2 regions of the Jeotgalibacillus sp. JSM ZJ347 genome follow, and region 2 is predicted to be linked to the other one. Evidence: riboswitches for the same ligand, from Rfam matches in the RefSeq annotation. Region 2 holds a riboswitch; the other holds the start of a gene.
What was found. A riboswitch is a leader RNA that binds a small molecule or an ion and turns the genes downstream of it on or off. The one in region 2 is predicted to bind S-adenosylmethionine.
Positions count from the first base shown of each region.

Region 1: it holds a riboswitch for S-adenosylmethionine, as region 2 does, so the genes downstream of both, ACH6CZ_RS07730 (sulfite oxidase-like oxidoreductase) here and ACH6CZ_RS13035 (O-acetylhomoserine aminocarboxypropyltransferase/cysteine synthase family protein) in region 2, are expected to answer to the same signal.

Region 1 is NZ_JBISEN010000002.1:382,656-385,781, reverse strand. It holds gene mtnA (S-methyl-5-thioribose-1-phosphate isomerase) at 1-80, opposite strand, end outside; gene mtnK (S-methyl-5-thioribose kinase) at 77-1,291, opposite strand; gene ACH6CZ_RS07730 (sulfite oxidase-like oxidoreductase) at 1,307-1,969, opposite strand; SAM riboswitch class I at 2,222-2,342, opposite strand; SAM riboswitch class I at 2,926-3,034, shown strand; gene ACH6CZ_RS07725 (2,3-diketo-5-methylthiopentyl-1-phosphate enolase) at 3,111-3,126, shown strand, end outside.
Region 2 is NZ_JBISEN010000004.1:91,973-95,098, forward strand. It holds gene ACH6CZ_RS13020 (ATP-binding cassette domain-containing protein) at 1-203, shown strand, start outside; gene ACH6CZ_RS13025 (hypothetical protein) at 175-915, shown strand; gene ACH6CZ_RS13030 (hypothetical protein) at 912-1,631, shown strand; SAM riboswitch class I at 1,724-1,841, shown strand; gene ACH6CZ_RS13035 (O-acetylhomoserine aminocarboxypropyltransferase/cysteine synthase family protein) at 1,957-3,126, shown strand, end outside.

The DNA.
Region 1 (3,126 bases), on a different contig from region 2:
ACTTCTCCGGGAAGCTTCTGCTGATTTAACAGTCGGATCGCATCGCCTTCCCAGATGACCGGTTTGATAAAGTTTGTCATTTTGCCAGCCCCTTCAGATAAGCAGTCAGGCTTTTCGGTGAGCGCCATACTGTGCGGTTGAAAATCAGAGATCTTCCAGTTTCAATCGCGCGCTGCTGAGCCTGCAGTCTGCCTGCATCGTCTTCAATGCCGTCAATATCCTCAACGTGCGCAAGGCCAATAATACGGCGGATTGTTTTACAGCCTGCAAATCCGAGCGTATCCTGCCAGATCTTTTCAAGCACATAATCTGCATACTGTCCTGTTCGCTGTCTTTCTTCAAACCCTTTTTCAAGTAAAAGCTCACGGTAGCGTTTTTCGAATACTGCCCACGTTTGTTCGATTGTTTCAAGCAAATAAGTATTAATCTCACTGCGTTTACTTTCATCTGCTCTTTCCTGCTGTGCAATATAGTTCAGCGTCAGGTTGGCAATAAATGCGCCAATATCAAATCCCGCCGGCCCGTAAAATGCAAATTCAGGATCAATGACTTTGGTTGATTCCTCTGTAACGAATACACTGCCTGTATGCAAGTCCCCGTGTAGCAGCGTTTCACCTTCAGTCAGGAATTGTTTTTTCAATTTTGCGACTTCAAAGATTAAACGATCATCCTGCCACAGTGACTCCACCGCTTCCTGAAGGTTTTCAGGGTACGAGTTGGATTCTGCATTTTGATAGGGGTCTGTAAAAACCAGCTTTTCTGTAATATCACACAGGTCAGGATTCACAAACTGACGTGCCAGCTTTTTCTTTTCGATCGGTCCAAGCGCTTCATCTGAGGCGTTGAACAGGTTTTCTGCAAGATAGATGCCAACGTGTGCTGAAATGTGGGGATACAGATTCCCTTCAAGCAATCCTTTTCTGAGAATCACATGATCAGACAGATCTTCCATTACCGTTACTGCAAAGTCATCGTCATAATCGAATACTTCCGGTACAAGTGAAGGTACATATTTCGCTGCTTCCTGCAGTGCCTGGCGCTCAATGCGTGCACGGTCTAGCGATAGCGGCCAGCTTTCTCCGACAACCTTTGCATATGGCAGCGCCTGTTTCACAACAAGTGATTTGTCAGTCTGCAGATCTTTGACGATAAACACGTAGTTCAGGTTGCCGTCTCCAACTTCCTTACACGTTACCTGCTCTTTATCCGTAATCAGTCCCTTTTGCTCTAAATAAACGAGGACACTCTGTTCAGTAAATGGTTCATACACATGCTCACGTACGTTTGTCATGATCGTTCCTCTCCTTTAATCAAATTCTTTTTTATGCCATTCATCTTCAGGAATATCAAGGTCCTCTCCTGAAAAACGCTCTTCTCTGAATACTTCACCGTAGTTATGAAATCCGTTACGCTCCCAGAATCCGGGGCGGTCTTCCTGTAAAAATTCAATCCCTCTGATCCACTTCACACTCTTCCAGAAATACAGGTGTGGTACGATCAGTCTGAATGGATACCCATGCTTTGCTGTCAGCGGCTTTCCTTCAAATGAGTGTGCCAATATAATATCTTCTTTCAGCAGATCCTCAAGCGGTAAATTCGTTTCGTAATCATGGTCTCCATAGATCATCACGTGCTTTGTTCCTTCTGGAATCTCATAGCCTTTCAGTAAGTCCCTGATCGTAACGCCTGTAAATGCATTATCGAATCTCGACCACCTTGTAACGCAGTGGATATCTTTGACAATTGTCGTCTGCGGCAGCTGCATGAGCTCGTCATATGTAAATTTCCTTTTTGCTGCACCCTCACCAAATATCGTGAAATCCCATGTAGCAAGATTGTATTCAGGGACTTCTCCTTCATGCAGAATCGGAAATTTTTCTGTCAGCGTCTGACCTGGCGGGAGTCTGCCATCGTGTGTATTTTTCTGTACCGGCGGCCGAGCTTTTTTCAACCGTTCTGCCTTACCCATTGTTTCACGCTCCTTGTTTACTTCTGTATAAGCCGGCAGATGATCTCCGCTTCAGGCGGACGCTTTCCGCAGGGCCGGCGGTGAGCCTCCTCGCGCTTCGCACTGCGGGGTCTCACCTGTCCGGCTTCTCCTGCTGGAGTCGCCGCCTTACGCTCCAATCATCTGCTGTGCAGACACACTATTTTTTTATTAAATTTAAAAATAAAAAGCCCCTTTCTAAGATAGAAAGAGGCAGAATTAGACTGATTCGACCTCTTATCTCTCAGACCATTACGTCTGTTGGATGTAGCACCGTGTCCCTGCTGAATGTATACAGCGGGGCCGGTTGCCGGGCTTCATAGGGCCAATTCCCTCAGCCAACTCTCGATAAGAGTGGTGTATGTAGTTGGTTGTTTTTGGTTATTGCGATTTCATAATTGCAAGTTTACGGAATTGACTGACGGTTTGTCAACGGGTTTTTTAAAATTAATTTTTGAAGGCTTCCGGTAACCGCTGTTGACCTGCGTTCCAGGCGGATGCTTTCCGCGGGGACGGCGCTGAGCCTCCTCACGCTGCGCCTTGCGGGGTCTCAGCTGTCCGTCACATCCCGCTGGAGTCACCGCCTTCCACTCCGGTCAACAGCTTAATTTGTCTGTTAAAAGTATATATAGTTGGTTGATCAATTATTTCACATCCTTTTAAGTTTGTTAAAAAAATCTTACTATCTGTACAGCGAATGATTGAAGCGGAAGGGGGCGACTCCTGCGGCAGGAAGGGACAGGTGAGGCAATAGCAAAGCCTGCTGGCTCAACGCCCGGCCGCGAAGTCCCCTGAAGCGGAAATCATCCGCCAAACTATAAAGCAGTCATATATTTGCAAACCAAAAATATAATTTTCTGAAAAAACTGCTTGACGGCTTTGAAGATGTCTGCCATAATTCGGTACATGATTTTAAATCCAACCGAATACGTATGAAACTCTTATAAAGAGCAGGTGGAGGGACGAGCCCGATGAAACCCGGCAACCTGTTTCAGCTTATGCTGATTCAAGGTGCTAATTCTCACAGCGACAGCTGAAGGATAAGAGGAAGAACGTTCATTTTGATGTCCGCTTCCTCTTTGGGAGCGGATTTTTTATTTCTGTTTTTGAAAGGATGTCTATAATGTCAAAAATTACAG
Region 2 (3,126 bases):
ATCAGCAGGAGGTCATTGCGAAGCTCGAAGATAAGGGTGGACTTTCCACAGTGATTGTGAAAAATCATTTTACAGCAACTGAAAAGGCAGCAGCACGCGATCTTAGATTCGCACCTGTATCTGCGAGTGATCTATGTGTGTACCTGACGAGAAGAAACATAGGGGGAATTGATGATGTCTTTAGCAACAGTCAGCACGGGTAATATCATCCGTCAGCAGGTCATCTACAAATGCTATGCAATGGCGGATTTATGGAGAAGTCTGGTTGTGATTCAGTTAATTGCAATCTTTTTCTCTGCGCTGGGGTCCGGGGGAATGGGCACCTCAGATGATATATTCTCATTAAGCGTTTCCACATTCTCTAATGACATCGTCTTTTTCTTTACTGTTTTTTGGATGTTAGTTGCATCTGCACTGATCACATCGAAGAGTTACCGCTATGAAGATTTTTCATATGTGACAACGAGATTGATCAGCCAGGTGTCAAATGGTATTTTGCTGCTTGTTACGGTCTTGACAGCATCACTTTTTACGATTCTGAGTAATTATGTCATTTATCTGTCGATTTTTTTGTTCAGGAATGACGAGTTTTACCCTGGGCTAGCGACAGTCGGTGCTCCAGGTGAATTACTGCTGACTTTTTCAGCGATGTTCGGCTACCTGCTGATTGCATCCGCTGTCGGGTATTTTTTCGGGGTACTGATTCAGTTCAGTAAGTTTTTTATTGCCATTATTCCTCTCGTTCTGTTTGGACCCACCATGGTAAGGTCATTATTTATCTTTGAATTTGGTTATTATTTTTATGCACAGGAATCGTCAATCATCTTATTTATGACGAAAACAATCATCACCGCGCTCCTGTTATATGCTGCGAGCATCCTGGTCATGAATAGAAAAGAGGTGAGGGAAGTATGATGGTGCTATTACAGATTCTGCCGATTGCGTTAATGCTGCTGATTGCATTTTCATTTCTTATCTTGAGAAACAAAAAGATTGCTGTGAAACCTAAAAAGCCGCGCAGAAAAATGGTGCGGGAAATTTTCATTGGGTATACTGCTGTACTGATCTTATCAATGGCTGCATATTATGTATTGCCGGTATCGGGGGAAGAAGTGTCTCAAGTCTCTGATCCGCAGCGGGTTTCACAAGATGAGGGATGGTCGATTCATGAAAAAGCAACTCAGAACAGGTTTGATGAAATTGATCCGGCATACCTCATAGAGCAAAAAGAATTTGAGTATTCAAAATTGACTCTGGTAATGCCAGACAACCTTTCAGAGCGTGGAGACCCGGAAATTATCGTGACAGTGGATGGCGCGCTTGATGATCAGATTCTAATGGATGTTTATAAAACACCGTTTACTTTGAATGGCGTAGATATCACAGATGAAGTGGTACGTCCTGACGTAACCATAAAAAGTAACATGGTTTCAATTAGTAATGTATACGGTCAAAATGATTTGCACTATATCCAATTTAATCCTTCATTCGTTACAGAACAGTTTTTTAATGACGAACAAAGGAATCGTTATGGAGGGTTCGGCTATTCTTACGGCGTTCAGGTTGTTCACCTTTACGTGCCTGAAGACGTAACCATCATAGGAGAAGTGCAGCAGTTTCGAGCACAATAAAATAAATATTCAGAAAAAGGTTGACTTCCTTTTTCAGACTCTTTATAATCCTCAACAAGAGCAAAACACAACATGTACTTACAACTTTATAACTCTTATCCAGAGAGGCGGAGGGACTAGGCCCTGCGATGCCCGGCAACCAACGTATCAAATCCTGATACGGAAAGGTGCTAATTCCTACAGATCGTCATGCGGTCTGAAAGATAAGAGGAGGATATATAACCCTCTTCTTATGAAGGGGGTTTTTTTATTTTCCCCTTTCACCTTCACCCGGCACACACTTCACTGAAAAAATCCATCAACCCATTAAAGGAGAGATTCACTCATGACAAACAATCAGCCGCAATACAATATTGAGACGCTTTTACTTCACGGTGCAACAGAATCAGATCCGACAACAAATTCAAGGGCAATCCCAATCTATCAGACAACGTCTTATACGTTTGACAGCGCAGAGCACGCGCAGAACTTATTTGCACTGGCTGAAGAAGGTAACATTTATACGCGTATCGGCAATCCGACTGTCGCTGCATTTGAAAACCGTATCGCACTTTTAGAAGGCGGTGTTGGTGCCGTTGCGACGGCTTCAGGCATGGCGGCAATTACCTATGCAGTGCTGAATCTTGCAGGTGCAGGAGATGAAATTGTGGCAGCAGGAAATCTGTATGGCGGCACGTACAATCTTTTCGCGCAGACACTTCCGAGATACGGTGTGAATGTAAAGTTTGTTGATGGAACTGATCCTGAAAACTTCAGAAAAGCAATCGGACCGAAAACGAAAGCAGTATTTGCTGAAGTGATCGGAAACCCGAGTCTGCATGTGCTTGATACGGAAGCTGTATCGAAAGTCGCTCATGAAGAAGGCGTGCCGCTAATTGTGGACAGCACGTTTGCAACGCCTTATCTGAACAAGCCGATTGAGCACGGCGCAGATATTGTCGTCCACTCAGCAACGAAATGGATTGGCGGACACGGCACGACGATTGGCGGTGTAGTCGTAGATGCAGGCACGTTCAATTATGATAACGGACGCTTCCCGGATTTTACAACGCCTGACCCGAGCTATAATGGCCTGCGATTTGTAGATCTTGAAGCTGCAGCATTTATCGCGAAGCTGCGGGTGAATCTGCTGCGTGACACAGGCGCATGCCTCAGTCCCCAGAATGCATTTTACTTACTGCAGGGGCTTGAAACACTGCATCTCAGAGTAGAGCGCCACGTAGAAAATGCCCTGAAAGTAGCTGAATACCTGGATCAGCATCCTTCAGTTGACTGGGTACAGTATCCGGGTCTTGAAAGCCATTCATCTTATGAAGCAGCGAAAAAGTATCTTCCTAAAGGTGCCGGCTCAATCATCGTATTTGGCATTAAGGGCGGACGTGAAGCGGGCAGAAATGTGATTGATCACACGCAGCTGTGGTCGCATGTTGCAAACGTTGGTGATGCAAAGTCATTAATTATTCATCCGGCTTCCACAACGCATGCCCAGCTGACA